Gluconacetobacter diazotrophicus PA1 5: one gene and its partner. The protein of the gene in region 1 binds, or shares a complex with, the protein of each later gene. Links are inferred from orthologs where the notes say so. Each region holds a gene or a part of one and is shown on either strand. Other genes may lie near its edges. The genes, in order: hfq and GDI_RS11260.

Region 1 (11,443 bases):
GGGACCTGGCGGAAATCCTGGCGGCCGACCATCCGATCTTCCTGCTGGTCGAACAGGTGCGGCGCGACGGGGTGACGACCGCCGAACATGAACTGACGCTGGACGGGCCGCGGCTGCACCGCACGGGCATTACCGTGCAGGGCACGCAACTGCCCGATGAGCCGGATTCCGTGCTGCTGACCTTTCACGATTCGTCGGCGGCGCGGCAACTCGACCGGCAACTGACCTTCCGGTCCGCGGCGCGCAGCGTGTCCGGCATGGCCGCCATCCTGGCGCACGAGGTCAAGAATCCCCTGTCCGGCATCAGGGGGGCGGCGCAGTTGCTGGAAAGCTCGGTGGCCGAGGGCGACCGGGAACTGGCGGTGCTGATCCGGGACGAGGCCGACCGGATACGCGACCTGGTCGAGCGCATGGAAATGTTCAGCGACAAGCCGCTGGAACGGCGCCCGGTGAACATTCATCGCGTGCTCGAACGCGTGCGCATGCTGGCCGAGCAGGGATTCGCCGGCAACATCCGGATCGTCGAGGATTACGATCCCTCGCTGCCGCCGGTCTGGGGCAATCGCGACCAGTTGGTGCAGGTGCTGCTGAACCTGGTGAAGAACGCGGCCGAGGCCATCGCATCGGACGGGCAGGGGGGGGAAATCACCCTCGGCACGTCCTACCGGCACGGGGTGCGGCTGGCGGTGCCGGGGATGGAACATCGCGTCGAACTGCCGCTGGTGGTGTCGGTCCGCGATACCGGGCCCGGCATTCCCGACAGCATCCGGCCCCATCTGTTCGAACCCTTCCTGACGACGAAGACCAGCGGAAGCGGCCTGGGACTGGCCCTGGCGGGCAAGATCATCGACGACCATGGCGGCGTGATCGAAATCGACAGCCGCCCCGGCCGCACCGAGGTCCGCCTGCACCTGCCCATGGTGGCCGAAGGCAGGACCCTTCCCTGACCGCCGGCCGGACGCCGCCCCCAGCCCTTAGCCCCGATTCAAGAGACTGACCTATCGCATGCCCCTGCCGACCGTCCTTGTCGCCGACGACGACCGTTCCATCCGCACCGTCCTTAGCCAGGCGCTGGGGCGCGCGGGCTATCAGGTGCGCGTCACCGCCCATGCCGCGACCCTGTGGCAATGGGTCGAGGAGGGCGAGGGCGACCTGGTCATCACCGACGTGGTGATGCCCGACGAAAACGGCCTTGACCTGATTCCGCGCATCAAGCGGGCCCGGCCCGACCTGCGCGTGGTGGTCATGAGCGCGCAATCCACCCTGATGACCGCCGTCAAGGCGACCCAGCGCGGCGCGTTCGAGTACCTGCCCAAGCCCTTCGACCTGAAGGAGCTGCTGTCGGTGGTCGCGCGCGCGCTGGCGTCGCCGGCCGGCGCCCTGGCCGAACCCGCGCCGGTCGATACGGACGAACGCATGCCGCTGATCGGCCGGTCGATGGTGATGCAGGACATCTATCGCATCATCGCGCGACTGACGACGTCGGACCTGACGGTGATGATCAATGGCGAGAGCGGCACCGGAAAGGAACTGGTGGCGCGCGCCCTGCACGATTACGGCCGCCGGCGCGGCGGGCCCTTCGTCGCCGTCAACATGGCGGCGATCCCGCGCGAACTGATCGAGAGCGAGCTGTTCGGCCATGAGCGCGGCGCGTTCACCGGGGCCACCAGCCGCAATCCCGGCCGCTTCGAACAGGCCGCCGGGGGCACCCTGTTCCTGGACGAGATCGGGGACATGCCGCCCGAGGCCCAGACGCGCCTGCTGCGCGTGCTGCAGGACGGCGAGTTCACCACCGTGGGCGGCCGCCAGCCGATCCGCGCGAATGTCCGCATCATCGCCGCCACCCATCGCGACCTGCGCCAGGCGATCCGCACCGGATCGTTCCGCGAGGACCTGTTCTATCGCCTGAACGTGGTGCCCATCCGCCTGCCGCCCCTGCGCGAGCGGGCCGAGGACATCCCCCTGCTGGCCCGCCACTTCCTGGACCGCTGCCGCGAGGACGGCCTGCCGGGCAAGATTCTGGACGACGGCGCGGTGGAACGGCTCCAGGCCAGCCGCTGGCCGGGCAATGTGCGCGAACTGGAAAACCTGATGCGCCGGCTGGCGGCCCTGTACCCGCAGGAGACGATCACCGCCGACCTGATCGATTCCGAACTGGCCGAAACGCTGCACGAGCAGGGCGCCGATACGCCGGACCTGCGCGAGCAGGAACCGCTGGCCGACGCCGTGGCCCGCCATATCCGCCATTTCCTGGCCTCGGGCCAGGACGGCATGCCGCTGCACGACATCTATGACCGCGTGATCGCCGAGGTCGAACGGCCGCTGATCCAGATGACCCTGGCGGCCACCCGCGGCAACCAGATCAAGGCGGCGGCGATGCTGGGGCTGAACCGCAACACCCTGCGCAAGAAGATCCGCGACCTGGAAATCCCTGTCGTTCGCGGCGCGAACTGACCGTGAAGCGGGAGATCGTCCATTGACCGAACCCAGGGCATCCCGCGCCCGGATTCCGGCGCCGCCGCTGATGCGCGGCCTGTTCGGGCTGCTGGCGCGGCGCGACGTGACCATCGCCCTGGTCGCGCTGGCGCTGTGTTTCGGGGTCGCGACCTTCGTGGTGCTGTCCGGCGGCCTGTCGGTGACGCATTACCCCCGCATCCAGGCGCTGATCTTCGTACTGAATTTCCTGGTCCTGCTGCTGCTGGCCCTGGCGCTGTCGGAACGGCTGGGTCGCGTCCTGGCCGAACGGCGGCGCGGCCTGGCCGGGGCGCGGCTGCATGTGCGCCTGGTCACGCTGTTCGGCATCGTGGCGGTGGCGCCCACCATCGTCGTCGGCTGCTTCGCCACGGTGTTCTTCCATTACGGCATCCAGATCTGGTTCAGCGACCGGGTGAACACCGCGCTGAACGAGGCGCTGCAGGCCTCGCACGGCTATCTGCAGGAACATAACGCCAATATCCGGACCGAGGCCTTCTCGCTGGCCAACTACCTGGCCGGCGCGGCCAACGGCCTGGAAGGGTCGGGGTCGGACCTGATGCACGACCCCGAGGCCCTGGATCAGATCCTCGATTCGCAGGCCACCCTGCGCGGCCTGAACGAGGCGGTGATCTACGACCCGCTGACCAACCACATCGTGGCCTCGGGCGGGCTGATGAGCCACCCGGGCGACATGCAGGCCCTGCCGCCGCCCTCGGCCACCATGATGGCCCGCACCAACGAGATCGCCATTCTCGATTCGCCCGACGAGAAGACGGTCCGGGCGGTCATCTCGCTGGGCGACACGCCGCCGCTGATGCTGGTGATCACCCGCCCCGTCGATCCCGAAATCCTCGACCACATGCACAAGACCGAAAATGTGGTGGCCGATTACCAGCGGCTGAACCGGAACCGCTCGAAAATCCAGTTCACCTTCGTGCTGATTTTCGCGCTGGTGGGGCTTCTGGTGCTGTTCGCGGCGATCCTGATCGGCCTGGTGCTGGCCAACCAGATCGTCCGGCCGCTGGGCCTGCTGATCCTGGCATCCGGACGGATCAGCGACGGCGACCTGAAGGTGCGCGTCCCCGAGGGCGAGCGCGACGATGAGCTGTCCAGCCTGTCGCGTGCCTTCAACCGCATGACCGACCAGCTTTCCAGCCAGCGTTCGGAACTGATGATCGCCTACGACCAGATCGACGAACGCCGCCGCTTTACCGAAGCCGTGCTGTCGGGCGTGTCGGCGGGCGTGATCGGCCTGGACGCGCAGCAGGTGATCGAACTGCCCAACCGTGCGGCGGCCACCCTGCTTCAGCAGGATCTGGCGGCGGCCATCGGCCGGCGCCTGGTCGACGTGGTGCCGGAATTCCATCCGATGCTGGACGAGGTGGCGCGGGCTTCCGACCGGGTCTGGACCGGCGAGGTCCAGGTGGGCAGCGGCGCGCGGGCCTGCACGCTGCTGGTCCGGATCGGGGCCGAGACCCGTGGCGCCAAGGCCGAGGGCTATGTCGTGACGTTCGACGACATAACGGCATTGCAGGCAGCGCAACGCAAGGCCGCCTGGGCCGACGTCGCCCGACGCATCGCGCACGAGATCAAGAATCCCCTGACGCCGATCCAGCTCGCGGCCGAACGGCTGAAGCGGCGCTTCCTGCGCGAGATCACGTCGGATCCCGAAACGTTCAGCCAGTGCGCGGACACGATCGTGCGCCATGTCGGCGATATCGGGCGCATGGTGGACGAATTTTCCGCCTTCGCGCGGATGCCGCAGCCGATCATCCGCCCCGAGGACCTGTCGCGCATCGTGCGCGAGGCCCTGGTCCTGCAACGCGCCGCCCACCCCGAGATCCGCTACGAAACCGACCTGCCCGAACACGGGCCGGTGGTGTCATGCGACCGGCGGCTGATGGTCCAGGCGCTGACCAATTTGCTGCAGAATGCGGCCGACGCCATTGCAATGGTACCAAAAGATGGGAATGCTGCATGCAGCCCGGCCGGTCCGGCCGGCATCGTCGGGATTGTCTTGCACATCGAAGGTTCGGAGGCCCACCTCACGGTGGCCGACGACGGGATCGGCCTGCCGGAAGAAGACAGGCAGCGATTGACCGAACCCTATGTGACCCACAAGCCGAAAGGAACCGGCCTGGGTCTGGCGATCGTCAAGAAAATCCTGGAAGATCATGGTGGTAGCATCCGTCTGGAGGACCGGCCAGACGCAAGGGGAGCGGTTTCGATCTTGATACTGCCTGTAAAGGACGACCATGGGGCATGAAATCCTGATCGTCGATGATGAGCCGGACATCCGGCTGCTTGTCGAGGGCATTCTTCGGGACGAAGGCTACGAGACCCGCCTGGCAGGGGATTCGGATTCGGCAATCAGCGCCTTTCGGGCCCGCCGGCCGTCTTTGGTCATCCTGGATGTCTGGCTCCAGGGCTCGCGTCTCGACGGCCTGGGAATCCTCCAGGCCATCCAGGGCGAGGAACCGGTCGTTCCCACCATCATGATCTCCGGCCACGGCACGATCGAAACCGCGGTCGCGGCGCTGCAGCACGGCGCCTATGACTTCATCGAAAAGCCCTTCCAGTCCGACCGGCTGCTGCTGGTGGTCCGCCGCGCGCTGGAGGCATCGCGCCTGGCCCGGGAAAACGCCGAGCTGCGCCTGCGCGCGGGGCCCGAGGCGATGCTGTACGGCGACAGCCCGGTCATCGCGGGCGTGCGCAACCAGATCGAGCGCGTGGCCCCCAGCGGCTCGCGCGTGCTGATTTCCGGCGCCGCCGGGGCGGGCAAGGAGGTCGCGGCGCGGATGATCCACGCGCGCTCGCGCCGGGCCGAAGGGCCGTTCATCGCCCTGAACTGCGCCACCCTGGCCCCCGGCCGGTTCGAGGAGGAACTGTTCGGCATCGAGGGGGCGCCGGACGGCACCGGCCGCCGGACCGGCGTGCTGGAACGCGCCCATGGCGGCACCCTGCTGCTGGACGAGGTTTCGGACATGCCGATCGAAACCCAGGGCAAGATCGTCCGCGCGTTGCAGGACCAGAGCTTCGAGCGCGTGGGCGGGGCGTCGCGGGTCAAGGTCGATGTCCGCGTGCTGGCCGCGACCAATCGCGACCTGCAGGAAGCGATCGCCGCCGGCCGCTTCCGCGAGGACCTGTATTACCGCCTGGCGGTGGTGCCGCTGCGCGTGCCCAGCCTGCGCGAACGGCGCGAGGACATTCCCGGCCTGGCGCGGCTGTTCCTGCGCCGGGCGGCGGAAAACGCGGGCCTGCCGCTGCGCGACCTGTCGGGCGACGCCGTCGCCGCGCTGCAAAGCTATGACTGGCCGGGCAACGCGCGGGAACTGCGCAACCTGATGGAACGGCTGCTGATCATGATGCCGGGCAACGGGTCCGACCTGATCCGTGCCGAGATGCTGCCGCCGTCGGTGGGGCAGGGCGCACCTGCATTGCTGAAATTTGATCCCGCCGCCGACGTGATGGGCCTGCCGCTGCGCGAGGCACGGGACCTGTTCGAAACCCAGTATCTGCAGGCGCAGCTCCTGCGTTTTGGCGGCAATATCAGCCGTACCGCCGGCTTCGTCGGCATGGAACGCAGCGCATTGCACCGCAAGTTGAAACAGTTGGGCGTCACGTCGGAGGAGCGGGGCGCAGGATGAGGTTTTGCCCCGCGGGGAAGGGCCTGCTAGACAAGGGCAATCGCATGTTATCGGTACGGAGCGGTACGGCGTGTTCCGCCCTCGTTCCCGCCCACAGAAAAAAGTAAGGCCCAGCCGTGGCAAAAGAACCGACACAAAACGTTCAGGATGTCTTCCTCAACCATGTCCGACGGTCCAAGACCCCGGTCACGGTGTTCCTGGTCAATGGCGTAAAGCTGCAGGGCATCATTACCTGGTTTGACAATTTCTCGGTGCTGCTGCGTCGCGACGGTCATACGCAGCTTGTCTACAAGCACGCCATCAGCACCGTCATGCCGGCGACGCCGGTGGTCCTGTTCGACCCGTCGCGCACCGAAGGCGCCACCGTTGACCTGACGGAGAAGGATCTGGCGGGGGATGCCGATCTCCTCTGACGATCCCGTGTCGCAATCCGCGACGCGGGCCGCCGTCATCCTGCCCTGGGAACGGCCGGACCGCCAGGAGGAAGTTCGGGCGGCCGAGGCCCGACTGGAAGAAGCTGTCGGCCTCGCCGCCTCGATCGGCCTGGTCATCGTGCGCCAGGCCGTGCTGGTGCTGCGGGCACGCCGGCCGTCGACATTGCTGGGAAACGGGCAGGTCGAATCGCTGCGCGCGGCGGTCCAGCAGGACCGCGTCGCCGTCGTGATCGTCGATTCGCGCCTCTCCCCCGTGCAGCAGCGCAACCTGGAACGCGCCCTGGGCTGCAAGGTCATCGACCGTACGGCGCTGATCCTGGACATTTTCGGCGAGCGCGCGGCCACCAAGGAAGGCACGCTGCAGGTCGAACTGGCCCATCTGGAATATCAGCGCAGCCGCCTGGTCCGGACCTGGACCCATCTGGAGCGCCAGCGCGGCGGCTTCGGCTTCCTGGGCGGTCCGGGCGAAACCCAGATCGAGGCCGACCGCCGCATGATCGGCGACCGGATCGTGCGCCTGAAGCGGGAACTGGAACAGGTGCGGCGCACGCGCGGCCTGCACCGCGCCGCGCGCCGGCGGGTGCCGTTTCCGGTCGTGGCGCTGGTCGGTTACACCAATGCCGGAAAATCGACCCTGTTCAATGCCCTGACCGGGGCGACCGTCTTCGCCCAGGACCAGTTGTTCGCCACCCTCGACCCGACGATGCGCGGCATTCGCCTGCCGTCGGGCCGGCGCATCATCCTGTCCGACACGGTGGGCTTCATCAGCGACCTGCCGACCGAACTGATCGCCGCCTTCCGCGCGACGCTGGAAGAGGTCGCCGAGGCCGACGTCATCCTGCATGTGCGCGATATCTCCCATCCCGACAGCGCCGCCCAGCGCGCGGATGTCGAGGACGTGCTGGAAGGCATGGCCGGCAGCGGCACGCTGGAGGACGATTGGCGCCGGCGCGTGATCGAGGTGCAGAACAAGGCCGACCTGATCGGCGGCCGCGATGCCGTGCCGCCCCGCAAGGGCAGCGTCGTCATTTCGGCCATCACGGGCGAGGGCCTGCCCGACCTGCTGGCCGCCATCGATTCGCGCCTGACCGAGGCGATGGAAACCGTCCGCTACACCATCCCGGTGAAGGACGGCGCCATGCTGGCGTGGCTGTACGCTCATGGCGAAGTGACATCGCGCGAGGATGGCGAGCAGGCTATCGTGGTGACGGTTCGCCTGTTGCCGGCCGACCGCGCCCGTTTCGAGATGCAGATCGCCGGTCAGGACCAGTAGGGGTGCGGCCCGGCAGGGAGTGAAGATCATGACGGTCCCCGTTTCCGCCGGCCCTGTTTCCGTGGGACAGATGCGCGAGGTGCTGGGGATCATGCGGCTGGCCGCGGCCCGCCAGGTCATGTCGCGCTTCCGGCAACTCGATTCCGCATCCATCCGCTGCAAGACCAGCAAGCTGGACGTGGTGACCGAAGCCGACGAAGCCGCCGAGCGCGACATCACCGAGGCCCTGCTGCGCCTGTCCCCCAAGGCCGTGGTGATCGGCGAGGAAGCGGTCAGCGCGCGCCCGGCCCTGCTTGATTCGCTGGGCGAGGCCGAACTGGCGTATGTCGTCGACCCGATCGACGGCACCGCGAATTACGCTGCCGGCGTGCCGCTGTTCGGCGTGATGGTGGCCGTCGTGGCGCGGGGCGAGGTCGTCGGTGCCGCGATCCTGGACCCGGTTTGCGACGTCGCGGCGCTGGCGGTGCGGGGCGAGGGCGCCTGGCTGGTCGGCCCGGACGGTGCGGAACGCACGCTGGCCTGCGCGCCGCCCGCCCCCGCGGAAGAGATGTGCGGCAATGCCTCCTGGCGTTATCTGCCGCTGCCGATCCGCGACACCGTCGCGCGGAACCTGCCGCGGGTGATGGGCTCGTGGGACTTCCGCTGCGCGGCGCATGAATATCTCATGCTCGCGGACGGGAAGTGGCATTTCCTGCTGTTCAACCGCACCTTGCCCTGGGACCATCTGGCCGGCTGGCTGATCCACCGCGAGGCCGGCGGCTACTGCGCCCATTTCGACGGCAGCCCCTATCGCCCGACCGACCTTGCCGGCGGCCTGCTCTATGCCCCCGACCGGGCAAGCTGGCTGGATCTGCGGCGCCTGCTGCTGGAATACGACAGGGACTGAAAACGGCTTCGTCCTACCGCTCGCGCCGCTTGACCTCCTGCCAGCCGGCTTCCATCTCGGCCAGCGTGCTGTCCGGCAGGCTGGTGCCCCGCCGGGCCAGGTCCTGTTCCATGGCGGTGAAGCGGCGGGTGAATTTGGCATTGGCCTGGCGCAGGCAGGCTTCCGGGTCGATGTCCAGTTTGCGGGCCAGCGTCGCCAGGGTGAACAGCACGTCCCCCAGTTCGTCGGTGATGCGCGCGCGATCGCCCGAATCCAGTTCGGCCTTCAGTTCCGCGACTTCCTCGTCCACCTTGTCCAGGACGTCCCTTGCATCGGGCCAGTCGAATCCGACCCGGGCCGCCCGCGCCGACAATTTGCGCGCGCGCAGCAGGGCCGGCAGCGCCGCCGGAATGCCGGCCAGCGTACCCTCCTCCCGCCGGGCCTGCCGCTCGCGTTCCTTTTCATCTTCCCACTGGCCGGCCTGCAGCGTGGCATCGCCGAACACATGGGGATGGCGGCGGACCATCTTGTCGCCGATCATGCCGGCCACGGTCGCGAAATCGAACCAGCCGGCTTCCTCCGCCATGCGGGCGTGATAGACGACCTGCAGCAACAGGTCGCCCAGTTCGTCCGGCAGCGCCGCCCAATCCTGCCGGGCGATCGTGTCCTCGACCTCATAGGCTTCCTCGATCGCGAACGGGGCGATCGTGGCGAAGTCCTGCTCGCGGTCCCACGGACATCCCGCCACCGGATCGCGCAGCCTTGCCATGATGTCTATCAGGCGGGACAGGGCCTGGGTGGCTTCGGACATCGGGGGGAACTCCATGTTATGAAAAGGCCGGGCATGATGCCCTGCGCCCCGGGACATTGACAAAGAATCCGTCTCCAGGGGTATCGGCCTTTGGATTATGGTACAGGCCCCTATCCATTAGGGGTGAGGGAGAACGGACGGATCATGGACGGACAGGCGACGGTTTTCATCGATGGCGAGGCCGGGACGACGGGGCTGGGCATTCGCCAGCGCCTGCATGCCCTCCCGGTCGCGGTGCGGTCGATCGACCCCGAGCGCCGCAAGGATGCCGACGCAAGGCGCGAGATGATGGAATCGGCCGATCTGGTCGTGCTGTGCCTGCCCGATGCGGCATCGCGCGAGGCCGCGTCGATGGTGGCGGCGATGGAGGCCGCCGGCGGGCCGGCCCCGCGCCTGCTGGACGCCAGCACGGCCTTTCGCGTCGATCCCGACTGGGCGTACGGTTTCCCGGAAATGGGCGCGGACCAGGCGGCGGCGATCGCGACGGCGCGGCGCGTGTCCAATCCCGGCTGCTATCCGACCGGCGCGATCGCGCTGCTGCGTCCGCTGGTCCGGGCCGGATTGCTGGCCCCCGATTTCCCGGTCACGATCAACGCCGTCAGCGGCTATAGCGGCGGCGGCCGCACGATGATCGAGGCGCATGAGCGCGAGGGCGGCCCGGCCTTCGAACTCTACGGCCTGGGGCTGGATCATAAGCATGTGCCGGAAATCACCCGCTATGCCGGCCTGTCGCGCACGCCGCTCTTCGTGCCCTCGGTGGGGCATTTCCCCCAGGGCATGATCGTCTCGATCCCGCTGCATCTCGACATGCTGGCCGCACCGGCCACCGGGGCGGACCTGCGGGCCGTGCTGGCGGATGTCTACGCTGGCTCGGACCGGGTCGGCGTGGCCGAGGCCGGCACCACCCTGGATGCCGATGCGTTGGCGGGAACCGACCTGATGGAATTGCGCGTGCACGCCAACGACGCGCGCCGCCAGGCGGTGCTGACCGCGCGGCTGGACAATCTGGGCAAGGGGGCATCGGGCGCCGCGATCCAGAATATCGCGCTGATGCTCGGCCTGGCTTCGCCGGCCTGAAAGGGGCGGGCAGTTGATCAATTGCCAGATTCCCCGGTTTGCTGGTAAGCAGGGGACCAGGCGAGAGTGACGGAACGGTAGACGTAGTCGGCTCAAAATCGACCGCCGCAAGGCATAGGGGTTCGAGTCCCCTCTCTCGTACCACCGGCTCCGGACAGGATGATGCTCTCTATTTCTCCCGATGCGATCGTCAAGCCGGGTGCGCGCCCCGGCAATCCCTGTTTCTCCTCCGGCCCCTGCGCCAAGCGGCCGGGCTGGTCGCTGGATGCGCTGTCCGGGGCGCTGCTGGGGCGGTCGCACCGCGCACCCGACGGCCGCGCGCGGCTGAACGAGGTCATTACCCGGTCGCGCGCCATCCTGGGCATGCCGGACGACTGGAAGCTGGGGATCGTGCCGGCTTCGGACACCGGCGCGGTGGAAATGGTGCTGTGGTCGCTGGTCGGCCAGCGCCCGGTGGATGTCCTGGCCTTCGAGAGCTTTTCGGCAACCTGGGCCAACGATATCGTGGCCCAGCTTCAGATCCCGACGCCCGGGTGCGCGAGGGCCGATTACGGCCGCCTGCCGGACCTGGGGCAGGTGGACTGGTCGCATGATGTCGTCCTGGCGTGGAACGGCACGACCTCGGGCGTGCGCATCCCCGACGGATCGGCCATTCCGGCGGACCGCGACGGGCTGGTCATCTGCGACGCGACCTCGGCCGCCTTCGCCATGGACCTGCCGTGGGACAAGCTGGATGTGGTCACCTGGTCCTGGCAGAAGGTCCTGGGGGGCGAGGCCGCGCACGGCATGCTGGCGCTGTCGCCCCGCGCCGTCCGCCGGCTGGAGCAGGCGCCCGCCCCGCGTGCCCTGCCGAAGATCTTT
Region 2 (11,601 bases), 110 kb from region 1 along the record:
CTGCGATCAGGGTCGGCGATCGCCGCGCCCGGCCGGACTGCAGCAGCACGATCGCCCAGGCCAGGTTCAGTACGCCGGCCGAGCCGTTCAGCGCGATGCCCGACAGCGGCGCGTGCGGCAGAACCGGATGCTGCCAGTCGATCCAGGCCTCGCGCCCGATGGCCAGCGCGGTCATCAGTACCAGCACGCCTTCGGCCACCGCCGACAGGTATTCCGCCTTGTAATGGCCGTAGGTGTGGTTTTCGTCGGGCGGCAGGCTGGCGACGCGTAGCGCCCACAGGCCGGCCAGGGCGGCGACGACGTTGATGATCGTCTCGATCGCATCGGAATAGAGCGCGATCGAGCCGGTGACGCGCCAGGCGGCGTATTTCAGGCTCAGGGCGACCAGGCTGACCCCCAGGCTGGTCCAGGCCAGGGCGTTCTTGCTGATATGCGGCATGGGTCAGATCGTGTTCGCGTCCGCCAGGACACATCGTGCGGAATAGGACAGCGTTTCGATCTGGAAGGTGGGATGGCCGATGCGAAAGCGCGTGCGCAGTGCCTCGGTCGCGTCACGCAGCAGGCTGTCCTCGCTGGCGTCTTCCTCCCCCGGAGGAACGGGGCAGGCGGCGCGCACCAGATGCACGGTCAGGGCGGTGTCCGTCGTACTGATCGGCCAGATATGCAGGTCGTGCAGGTCCAGCACCCCCGGCAGGGTGCGCAGATAGGCCTCGACCCCGGCGCGGTCGATCGTGCGGGGCACCCGGTCCAGCGCCATGTCCAGCGAATCGCGCAGCAGCGACCAGGTGCCGGCGACGATCGTGACCGACACGACCAGGCTGACGATGGGGTCCACGCGCGTCCAGCCGGTATAGAGGATGATCGCGCCCGCGATCACCACCGCGACCGTCATCAGCGTGTCGGCCGCCATGTGCAGGAAGGCGGCGCGGATGTTCAGGTCCTCCCCGCCCCGCGCGAACAGCAGGGCGGTGATCCCGTTGACCAGGATTCCGATCCCCGCCACCACCATGATCGTGGTGCCGGGCACCGGGGCGGGGTTGATCAGGCGCAGGATCGCCTCCCACACGATGCCGCCGGTGACCAGCAGCAGCGCCACCGCATTGCCCAGCGCGGCCAGGATGGACGAGCGGCGCAGTCCATAGGTGAAATCGGCGCTGGGCGCGCGCCGCGACAGGTGCTGCGCCATCCACGCCGCCGCCAGCGCCAGGACGTCGGACAGGTTATGGCCGGCATCCGCCATCAGGGCGAGCGCGTGGGACAGCACGCCCCAGGTCGCCTCGGCGACGACATAGACCAGGTTCAGCGCGATGCCCCACGCAAAAGGCGGCGCCGAAACTGGCCGGGGCATGGACGTGATGGTGGCCGAATCCATGTCCGTGCCCCTCATGCCCATGATCGTGACCGTGATCATGTCCATCATCGTGCGCGTGGTCATGTCCGTGGCCACACTCTCCCGCTTGGTCCTCGGCGGAATCGTGCCGGTGCGGGGGCGGTTGATCGTGCGGGTCGGCCATGGCGGCGTGGTTCTCGTCCGGGGGCGGGGGGCTTTCTGTAACAGAAGCGCGACCGGCGGGGCGAGTCCTGCATTCTTTTGCCGGGGGGCTCGCCCATGATATGGCACGCCTCCGAACAGAAACCGGGTTCCCTCATGATCCGACTGACCGAAATCCGGCTTCCGCTGGACCATCATCCCGATGCCCTGGCGGCGGAGATCATCCGGCGGCTGGGCATTCCGGCCGAGGACCTGCTGGATCACGCGGTGTTCCGCCGGGGCTACGACGCGCGGCGCCGGGGCGCGATCGTCCTGGTCTACACCGTCGATTGCACCCTGCGGGACGAGGAAGGGGTCCTGGCGCGGCTGGCGGGCGACAGGCATGTCGGCGTGGCGCCGGATACGACCTATCGCGTCCCCGTGGAGGACGGCGCCCGCCTGGCGGCTGCCGCTACCTATCGCCGCCCGATAGTGATCGGCGCGGGGCCGTGCGGCCTGCTGGCGGGGCTGCTGCTGGCGCAGATGGGGTTGCGGCCGCTGATGCTGGAACGCGGCAAGAGCGTGCGCGAGCGCACCGTCGATACGTTCGCCCTGTGGCGCAGATCGGTGCTGACGCCGGAAAGCAACGTGCAGTTCGGCGAGGGCGGGGCCGGGACGTTTTCCGACGGCAAGCTGTACAGCCAGGTCAGCGATCCGCGCCATTACGGCCGCAAGGTGCTGACGGAATTCGTCCGGGCCGGCGCGCCGAAGGAAATCCTCTATCTGTCCAAGCCGCATATCGGCACGTTCCGCCTGGTGTCGATGGTCGAGCATATCCGTGCGGAGATCGAGGCGCTGGGCGGCGAATATCGCTTCGGCGCCCGGGTGGAGGATATCCTGCTCGCGCCCGGCGCCCGCCGGGTCTCGGGGGTCAGCCTGGCGGGCGGCGAGGTGGTGCAGGCCGACCATGTCGTGCTGGCCGTCGGCCACAGCGCGCGCGATACCTTCGCCATGCTGCACGGCAGGGACGTTGCGATGGAGGCCAAGCCCTTTTCCATCGGCGTGCGGATTGAGCATCCGCAATCGGTCATCGATGCCGCGCGGTTCGGCACGCATGCCGGCAATCCGCTGCTGGGGGCGGCGGATTACCGGCTGGTGCATCACGCGTCCAACGGGCGGGCGGTCTATTCCTTCTGCATGTGCCCCGGCGGCACGGTGGTCGCCGCGACGTCCGAGGAAGGACGCGTCGTCACCAACGGAATGAGCCAGTATTCACGGGCCGAACGCAACGCCAATGCGGGGATCGTAGTCGGCGTCACCCCCGACCCCGATTATCCCGACGGCCCGCTGGCCGGCATCGCGTTCCAGCGCCATTGGGAACGCCAGGCCTACCTGGCCGGCGGCGGCGGCTACCGCGCCCCGGCCCAGCGCGTGGGCGATTTCCTGGCCGGCCGGCCCTCGACCCACCTGGGCGCGGTGGAGCCGTCCTATCGTCCCGGGGTCACGCCCACGGACCTGGCCGCCTGCCTGCCCGATTTCGCGGTCCAGGCCATGCGTGAGGCGCTGGCCGATTTCGGGCGGCAGCTCGCCGGCTTCGACATGGAGGACGCGGTGATGACGGGGGTGGAAACGCGCACGTCCTCGCCGCTGCGAATCCCGCGTGGGCCGGACGGGCAGAGCGTGAATACCGCCGGCCTGTATCCGGCGGGCGAGGGCGCGGGCTATGCGGGCGGGATTCTGTCGGCGGCCATCGACGGCATCCGCGTGGCCGAAGCGGTGGCCCTGGACCTGGCCGGGCGACCGGTCGACGGACTGATCCGCCAGACCATGACCCGCAGCGCCCCGGCCCAGTAGGGGCCCGGCAAGGGGCAACCCTCCCTTTGCGCCCACGTTGGCGAACCAGGGGCATGGCGGCGCCGGTCGCCCCATGCCGAAGGAAACAGAGGGGCTGTCATGAGCGTAAAATCACCAGGGACGAAATCGCCGGGTGCGAAATCACCCGGGCCGGGGCGCAAGACCGCCACGCTCGGGACCGAGACGATCCAGCGCGGGGCGGGTGGCGAGACGCATCAGGTGGCGGGGGGCGACGTGCCGGTCCTGACCACCCAGCAGGGCATACCGGTCGCGGATGACCAGAATTCGGCCCGGATCGGGGCGAGGGGGCCGACCCTGCTGGAAGATTTCCATTTCCGCGAGAAGATCTTCCATTTCGACCACGAGCGGATTCCCGAACGCGTGGTGCATGCGCGCGGCTATGGCGCGCACGGGTTCTTCGAACTGACGGAATCGCTGGCCGACGTGACGCGCGCCGACGTGCTGCAGCGCCCGGGCGAGCGCGTTCCGGCCTTCGTGCGGTTTTCCACCGTGGCGGGCAGCAAGGGATCGTCCGACCTGGCGCGTGACGTGCGCGGCTTCGCGGTCAAGCTGTACACGCATGAAGGCAACTGGGACATTGTCGGCAACAATATCCCGGTCTTCTTCATCCAGGACGCCATCAAGTTTCCCGACGTGATCCATTCGGTGAAGCCCGAGCCGGATCGCGACTTTCCGCAGGCGCAGTCGGCGCACGACAATTTCTGGGATTTCGTGTCGCTGTCGCCGGAATCGATCCACATGGCGCTGTGGGTGATGTCGGACCGCGCCATTCCCCGTTCGCTGCGGTTCATGGAAGGGTTCGGCGTCCACTCCTTCCGCTTCGTGAACAAGGCGGGCAAATCGACCTACGTCAAATTCCATTGGAAGCCGAAGCAGGGCCTGCAATCGGTGGTGTGGAACGAGGCCCTGAAGATCAACGGCGCCGATCCCGATTTTCATCGTCGTGACCTTTGGAACGCCATCCAGTCCGGCGATTTTCCGGAATGGGAACTGGGCGTGCAACTGTTCGACGACGATTTCGCCGACAGTTTCGATTTCGACGTCCTGGACCCGACCAAGCTGATTCCCGAGGAACTGGTGCCGGTGCGCCGGATCGGGCGGCTGGTGCTGGACCGGGTCGTCGATAATTTCTTCGCCGAGACCGAGCAGGTGGCCTTCTGCACGCAGAACATCGTCCCGGGCGTGGATTTCACCAACGATCCGTTGCTGCAGGGGCGGAATTTTTCCTACCTCGACACGCAGCTCAAGCGCCTGGGCGGCCCCAACTTCACGCATATTCCCATCAATGCCCCTAAATGTCCGTTTCACAATTTCCAGCAGGACGGGCACATGGCGATGCATAATCCGAAGGGCCGGGCGAACTACGAACCCAATTCCTGGGGCGGCGCGCAGGGCGGCCCGCGTGAGGACCCGGCGCGCGGCTTCACTTCCTTCCCGGCGCGCGAGGCGGGCGAGAAATTGCGGGAACGCTCCGAACTGTTCGGCGACCATTACAGCCAGGCCCGGCAATTCTACCTGAGCCAGACCGAGACCGAGCGCGTTCACATCCAGCAGGCCTTCACCTTCGAACTGAGCAAGGTCGAGACGCCGCCGATCCGTGCGCGGGTGGTGTCGCACCTGGTGAATGTCGATATCGACCTGGCCACCGCCGTGGCGCAGGGGCTGGGGCTGGAGGACCTGCCCGAGGCCGCCCCGCCGGCCCGCCCGCTGGTGGACGGCCTGGCGCCCTCGCCGGCGCTGAGCATCCTGCGGAACGGTCCCGACAGCTTCAAGGGGCGCAAGATCGGTATCCTGGTGACCGATGGCGTCGATGCCGGGCTGCTGAAGGCCGTCACCGATGCGGCGAGGGCCGAGGGCACGAACGTGGAACTGGTGGCGCCGAAGGTGGGCGGCGTGACGCTGCATGACGGCACGTTGGTTCCGGCCGGGCAGAAGATCAATGGCGGCCCGTCGGTGCTGTACGACGCCGTGGTGCTGCTGCCCTCGGCGGACGGGGCCACCCTGCTGATGCAGGAGGCGACGGCGCGGGACTTCATCGCCGATGCCTACGCCCATGCCAAGTTCATCGGCTACGCCGAGGCGGCGCTGCCGTTGATGGAACGCGCGGGGGTCCGCCCGGCCGACATGGATGACGGCATCCTTAAACTGTCCACGCCCGCCGACGCGACCGCCTTCATCGCCGCGTGCAGGGCTCTGCGGTTCTGGGAGCGCGAGGCGAACGTCCACGCGGTATAGGGCCTGCTAAAGGAACGAGACCGGATCGATATCGATGTCGATCCGGGCCCCGCGTTCGGGCGTCACGCGGTCCAGCCATTGCCGCAGCAGGGGCTGGACCGCGACCTCGCGCCGCGTGCGCAGCAGCAGTCGCCTGCGGTGGCGGCCGCGCAGGATGGCCAGCGGCGCGGGGGCCGGGCCCAGCACCTGCAGGCTGTCGCCCCGGGGCGCTGCCTGACCCAGGGCCCGGGCGGTGGCGTCGGCGGCCTCCGGCGTATCCGCGCTGACGATCAGGGCGGCCAGCCGGCCGAAGGGGGGCCAGAAGCCGGGGCGGCGCTGCTCGGCCTCCTGGCGCATGAAACTCTCGAAATCGCCTGACACCAGCGCCAGCATCACCGGATGGTCGGGGGTGTAGCTCTGCAGCAGCACCGTCCCCGGGGCCTCGGCACGGCCGGCGCGGCCGGCGACCTGATGCAGCAACTGCACCGTGCGTTCCGCCGCGCGCAGGTCGCCGCCGCCCAGGCCCAGGTCGGCATCGACGACACCGACCAGCGTCAGATGCGGAAAATGCCAGCCCTTGGCCACGATCTGCGTGCCGATCACCAGGTCGATCTCGCGCCGCGCGATCCGCGCCACGGCGTCGGCGGTGGCGGCGGGGCCGGGCAGGGTGTCGCTGGCCATCACCAGGATGCGCGCATCGGGGAAGGTGGCGCGCGCTTCCTCGGTAATGCGCTCCACGCCGGGGCCGATCGGCGTCAGGCTGGATTCGGCGTGGCATTCGGGGCAGGCGGGCGGTGTCGCTTCCTGATAGCCGCAATGATGGCAGGTCAGGATCTGCCGCGCGCGATGTTCCACCAGCCAGGCGGTGCAGTTCGGGCATTGCAGGCGGTGGCCGCAGGTACGGCACAGGGTCAGCGGCGCATAGCCCCGCCGGTTGAGGAACAGCATCCCCTGCTCGCCGCGCCCGATCGCCTGCCGGATGGCCTCGGTCAGCACCGGCGAGAGGAACAGTCCCCGTTCGGGCGGATGGGCGCGCATGTCGATGGTGCGCACCTCGGGCATCGTCGCCCCGCCATGGCGCGCGGTCAGCACCAGATGGCGGTAGCGGCCGGCCCCGACATTGGCCAGGGTCTCCAGGCTGGGCGTGGCCGAGACCAGGACGACCGGCGCGCGGTCCATGCGCGCCCGCACCACGGCCATGTCGCGCGCGTGGTAGGTCACGCCGTCTTCCTGCTTGAACGCGGTCTCGTGTTCCTCGTCCACGATGATCAGCCCCAGTTCCGCGAAGGGCAGGAACAGGGCCGAGCGCGCGCCCACCACCACCCGCGCCGTGCCGTCGGCCACCGCGTGCCAGGTGACGCGGCGCAGGCGCGGCCCCAGGTCGGAATGCCACAGCGCGGGCTCCGCCCCGAAGCGGCGGGCGAAACGCCCGGTCCATTGCGAGGACAGGGCGATTTCCGGCAGCAGCACCATCACCTGCTTCCCGCGCGCCAGGCAGGCGGCAATGGCCTCCATGTAGATCTCGGTCTTGCCCGATCCGGTCACTCCTTCCAGCAGGGTGACGGAAAAGCCGCCCTCCGCCGCCAGGGCACGCAGGGCCCGGGCCGATTCCGCCTGCTCGCCGTCCAGTGCCGGGGGGCAATGGTCCGGATCGGGCCGCACGAAGGCGGGGCGCGGCGTCATCGTTACCCCGCGCAGCGCCCCGGCATCCGCCAGGCCGCGCACCACGCTGGTGCCGACCCCGGCACGGCGGGCCAGTTCGGCGGCGGTCAGCGGCCCGTCATGCGCGGCGATGTCCAGCACCCTTCGCCGTGCCGGGGTGTCGCGCAGGCCCGGCGGCGGATCGGCAACGGCCCAGCCCAGCGCGGGGGCGGCCTGGGCGGCGGTGCCGGTGCGCAGCGCCATGGCCAGCACCAGCCCCGGGGGGGAAAGCGTATAGGCCGCGACCCAGTCGACGAAGCGGCGCAGCGAGGCCGGCAAGGGCGGCTGGTCCAGCCGCGCGATGACGGGCTTCAGCCGTCCGTCCGCCACGCTCTTCATGGGGGGCGGGGTGAATTCGGGCGGCAGGTTGCGCTCCGGGTCCCAGACCACGCCGGTTTCGGTACGCCGCCCCAGCGGCACGGTGACGATGTCGCCGGGTTGCAGCGGGGGGGCGGGCAGGTCCGGCGGTGCGGCATAGTCGAACGGGCCGGGGAAGGGCAGAGGCAGCAGGACCGCGACACGCGGCCGGCCGGTCGGAGGCTGCTTCAAAAGCCCCGCTGCTGGCGGTCCGACGCGCATTTCCTGCGCTCCGATGCTCACGGCCATAAGGCCGCTCCGCTTCGGTGCTCGGAAACACACGACGGGCGCGACCCTTCGGGCCGCTCTCGCTCAGCAGCGGGGCTTTTGAAGCAGCCTCCCATTCCCGCCTTCCGTGCCGGGGTGCGTTTGTCTAGACTCGCATGTGCCATGAGGTTTTCTATCGCCCCGGTCGTTTCCTGTCTTGTCCGCCGTCACGCGTGATGGGGGGCGGCGCATGACGGGCGCGGATCTGCGCGACGCCTTCCTGGACTGGATGCGGGACGAACGCCGGGCCTCGCCCCTGACGATCGCGGCCTATCGCGGTGACCTGGACCGGTTCCTGGATTTCATCGGCGCCCATGTCGGCGGCACGGTGGACCTGGCGGTACTGGACCGACTGTCGCTGGCGGACCTGCGGGCATGGCTGGCGTTCGAACATGCCCAGGGACATGCGCTGGCACAGCGCGACCGGGGGCGGTCCAGCACGCCGGACCGTGCGGCGCGGACCCGGGCGCGGCGGGTGTCGGCCATGCGGTCCTTCTATCGCTATCTGGCGCGGCGTCATGGCGTTACCAATCCGGCGCCCGGCCTGCTGGCCGCGCCGCGTACCAAATCCCCCCTGCCGCGCCCCTTGTCCGAAGCGCAGGCCCTGGACGTGCCCGATGGTGTAGGGGACCTGGCGGTCACGCCCCTGGGGCAGGCGCGCGACGCGGCGCTGTTCCTGCTGCTGTATGGCTGCGGATTGCGGATATCCGAGGCGCTGGGGCTGGATGTCCGGGATCTGGATCACGCGCTGTCGGCGGGCGGCACGCTGCTGGTCCGGGGCAAGGGCGGGCGGGAACGGCTGGTGCCGATCCTGCCGGCGGTGGCGCGTGTGCTGACGGACTGGCGGGCGCGGCATCCCGCGCCTCTGCCCGACGCGCCGCTCTTCCCCGGGGTGCGGGGCGGCCGGTTGCAGCCGGCGGTGGCGCAGCGGGCGATGCGCGCCTGGCGCGACATGGCGGGCCTGCCGGACCACGCCACGCCCCATGCCCTGCGCCATTCCTTCGCCACCCATCTGATGGAAGGCGGCGCGGATCTGCGCACGATCCAGGAATTGCTGGGCCATGCCAGCCTGTCGACGACCCAGCGCTATACGCTGGCCGACGAGGCCCGGCTGATGGAAGTCTGGACCCGCGCCCATCCCCGCGCGGCACGTCCGGCAGAATGAAGGAGCGCAGATCGTGACCACGTCGCCCGCCTGTACGCTGTATCCGCCCATCGAACCCTACCGGTCCGGCCATCTGGAAACCGGCGACGGGCATCAGGTCTATTGGGAATTGTGCGGCAATCCCGACGGCATTCCCGTCGTGTTCCTGCATGGCGGCCCGGGGGCGGGCTGCGCGCCCACGCACCGGCGCCTGTTCGACCCGGCGCGCTACCGCATCCTGCTGTTCGACCAGCGCGGATGCGGCCGGTCGCGGCCGCACGCGGCGCTGGAAAACAACACGACCTGGCATCTGGTCGAGGATATCGAACGGCTGCGCGAGATGACGGGTGCCACGCGCTGGCTGGTCTTCGGCGGATCGTGGGGCTCGACGCTGGCCCTGGCCTATGCCCAGGCGCATCCCGACCGGGTGACGGGCCTGGTCCTGCGCGGGATCTTCACCCTGCGGCGCGCGGAATTGCTGTGGTATTATCAGGAAGGTGCATCCTGGCTGTTCCCCGACAAATGGGAACGCTTCCTGGCCCCGATCCCGCCTGCCGAGCGTGACGACCTGATGGCGGCCTATCGCCGCCGCCTGACGCACGCCGATCCCGCCATCCGGGGCGAGGCCGCCGTGGCCTGGAGCCTGTGGGAGGGCGAGACCTTGACCCTGCGCCCCGCGCCCGACCTGGCGGCCCAGCATGCCGATCCCGAATATGCCCTGGCCTTTGCACGGATCGAAAACCATTATTTCGTCCATGGGGGATGGCTGGACGAAGGCCAGTTGATCCGCGACGTGGGGCGTATCCGCCATATACCGGCCGTGATCGTGCAGGGACGCTATGACGTCGCGACGCCGGTCCGCACCGCCTGGGACCTGCATCGCGCGTGGCCCGAGGCCGAATTCCACCTGATCGACGATGCCGGCCATGCGGTGGCGGAACCCGGAATCCTGAACGCGCTGCTGGACGCGACCGACCGGTTTGCCTCGCTTGGCTGAACATGGGCCGGCTGACCGTGCGCGCATGGGGACGCTGGCCATACTGGCGCTGCTGGCCATGCCGGCCCATGCCGAGCCCGCGCCGGGCCAGGATGACGCGCCGCCCTGCGCGCTGACGCGCATCGCGCGGGTGCCGCTGCGGGATGATGGGGGATATCTGTCCGTTCCGGTATCGATCACCGGATCGCAGGGGCGCGCCGCGTTCAGCCTGCTGGTCGATACCGGGGCCGAAGGCGGCCTGATCAGCAGCGGCGTGGTGTCGGCCCTGCACCTGGCGATCGACCCCGACCGGCGGACCGTGCTGCAGGGCACGGGCGGCATCGCGGGCGTGGTGCCCAACGCCATGGTGCCGGACCTGCGGCTGGGGGCACCGGGGCAGGAGGGCCTCGATCTGGGCCCATTATCGATTCCGGTGGGTGACCTGCCGGGGCAGCCGGTCATCCAGCCGCCGGTCGCGGGCCTGCTGGGTGCGGACGTGCTGGCAGGCTTCGACGTCGAATTCGATGTCGCCGGGGGCTGGCTGACCTTCTGGCGGCCTCAATCGGATACGGCCTGCCAGCCTGTCCCGGTCTGGCACGGCGTGTATCAGACCGTTCCGCTGCAGCGGGCGGGGCATCGGGTCAGCGTGGCCGCGGAACTGGATACGAGGGACCTGACCGCGCTGGTCGATAGCGGGGCCCGGTCGCGGATCCTGTCCACCGATGCGGCCCAACGGATGGGCCTGTCAGCCGATCGGCTGGCGGCCGACCCGGGGGGCGAGACCAGCGGCGTGGACGGGCGGCCGGTCCCGTATCACTGGCACCGCTTCACGTCGCTGCGCATCGGGCGCGAGGACGAACGCGCGCCGGTCCTTACGGTCGCCCCGCTGCGGGACCAGGTGGACATGCTGCTGGGCGCGGACTGGTTCGCCGGCCACGATGTCTGGATATCATACGCCACCAGCCGGATGTTCGTCCGGCCGGCGCGGTAGCGGGCCGGGCATATCGCCCGACCCTTGTAGCCTGACCTTGGGATCAGCCCTTCAGGTGGGCGTTGCAGACGCTGTAATAGCCGCCGCCCTTCTGGATCCATTTCAGGCCACCGTTGCCGTTGGTGGTCTTGTTGGCGTTGTACTGGTCCAGGCAGGTATGCATCCGGGCCTTGCCGGCCGACTCGCTGGAATATTTGGGCGACACGGCGCTGGGCAGCACCGCATTGCCGGCGGCGGCCGGGGCCGGGGTTGCCGGGGCAGTCGCCGGTGCGCTGGCGGGGGCTGCCGGAGCCGTCGTCGCGGGCGTCGTCGCCGGGGCGGTCGCCGTGGGGGTGGCGGAAGCGGCATCGGGCGTCGCGCACTGCGTCGCCTTGAACTCCTTGTAGGTCTGGCCCTTGATGGTGCCGGCCTTCCGTTCCGCGTTGAATTTCTTGTAGCACGCCTGCGCGGGGCTGACGGCGTGGGCGTGCGGCGCGGTGAATGCGATGGCCGGGGCGGTCAGAAGCAGCGCAAGTGCAAGCCGGCCATGAAGTGCGATAGCCATGGGGAAGGCAACCCTTTCCGTTTGCGGAACGGCGCGGGCGGGGCGGGGCGCCGCACCCCGG

What was found.
Region 2: the proteins of hfq (region 1) and GDI_RS11260 are in contact, whole or in part, in a crystal structure (PDB 3VU3), measured with the Escherichia coli proteins. The link is inferred for Gluconacetobacter diazotrophicus PA1 5 from one-to-one orthologs.

The regions. Positions count from the first base shown.
Region 1 is NC_010125.1:2,315,088-2,326,530, reverse strand. Bases 5,070-7,886 are described here. They hold hfq (RNA chaperone Hfq), read left to right. Parts: upstream 5,070-6,238; coding sequence 6,239-6,535; downstream 6,536-7,886. Other genes in these bases: GDI_RS10795 (inositol monophosphatase family protein), read left to right, coding at 7,858-7,886; hflX (GTPase HflX), read left to right, coding at 6,519-7,829; ntrX (nitrogen assimilation response regulator NtrX), read left to right, coding at 5,070-6,122. Outside these bases: GDI_RS10825 (two-component system sensor histidine kinase NtrB), read left to right, coding at 1-947; ntrC (nitrogen regulation protein NR(I)), read left to right, coding at 1,006-2,454; GDI_RS10815 (sensor histidine kinase NtrY-like), read left to right, coding at 2,525-4,741; more of ntrX, read left to right, coding at 4,731-5,069; more of GDI_RS10795, read left to right, coding at 7,887-8,715; mazG (nucleoside triphosphate pyrophosphohydrolase), read right to left, coding at 8,729-9,505; argC (N-acetyl-gamma-glutamyl-phosphate reductase), read left to right, coding at 9,650-10,582; GDI_RS10775 (phosphoserine transaminase), read left to right, coding at 10,745-11,443. UniProt on the Escherichia coli protein: RNA chaperone that binds small regulatory RNA (sRNAs) and mRNAs to facilitate mRNA translational regulation in response to envelope stress, environmental stress and changes in metabolite concentrations.
Region 2 is NC_010125.1:2,425,027-2,436,627, reverse strand. Bases 3,028-6,002 are described here. They hold GDI_RS11260 (catalase), read left to right. Parts: upstream 3,028-3,424; coding sequence 3,425-5,581; downstream 5,582-6,002. Other genes in these bases: GDI_RS11255 (primosomal protein N'), read right to left, coding at 5,588-6,002; GDI_RS11265 (NAD(P)/FAD-dependent oxidoreductase), read left to right, coding at 3,028-3,325. Outside these bases: GDI_RS11275 (cation diffusion facilitator family transporter), read right to left, coding at 1-439; more of GDI_RS11265, read left to right, coding at 1,649-3,027; more of GDI_RS11255, read right to left, coding at 6,003-7,840; GDI_RS11250 (tyrosine recombinase XerC), read left to right, coding at 8,076-9,050; pip (prolyl aminopeptidase), read left to right, coding at 9,064-10,026; GDI_RS11240 (pepsin/retropepsin-like aspartic protease family protein), read left to right, coding at 10,052-10,996; GDI_RS11235 (hypothetical protein), read right to left, coding at 11,040-11,540.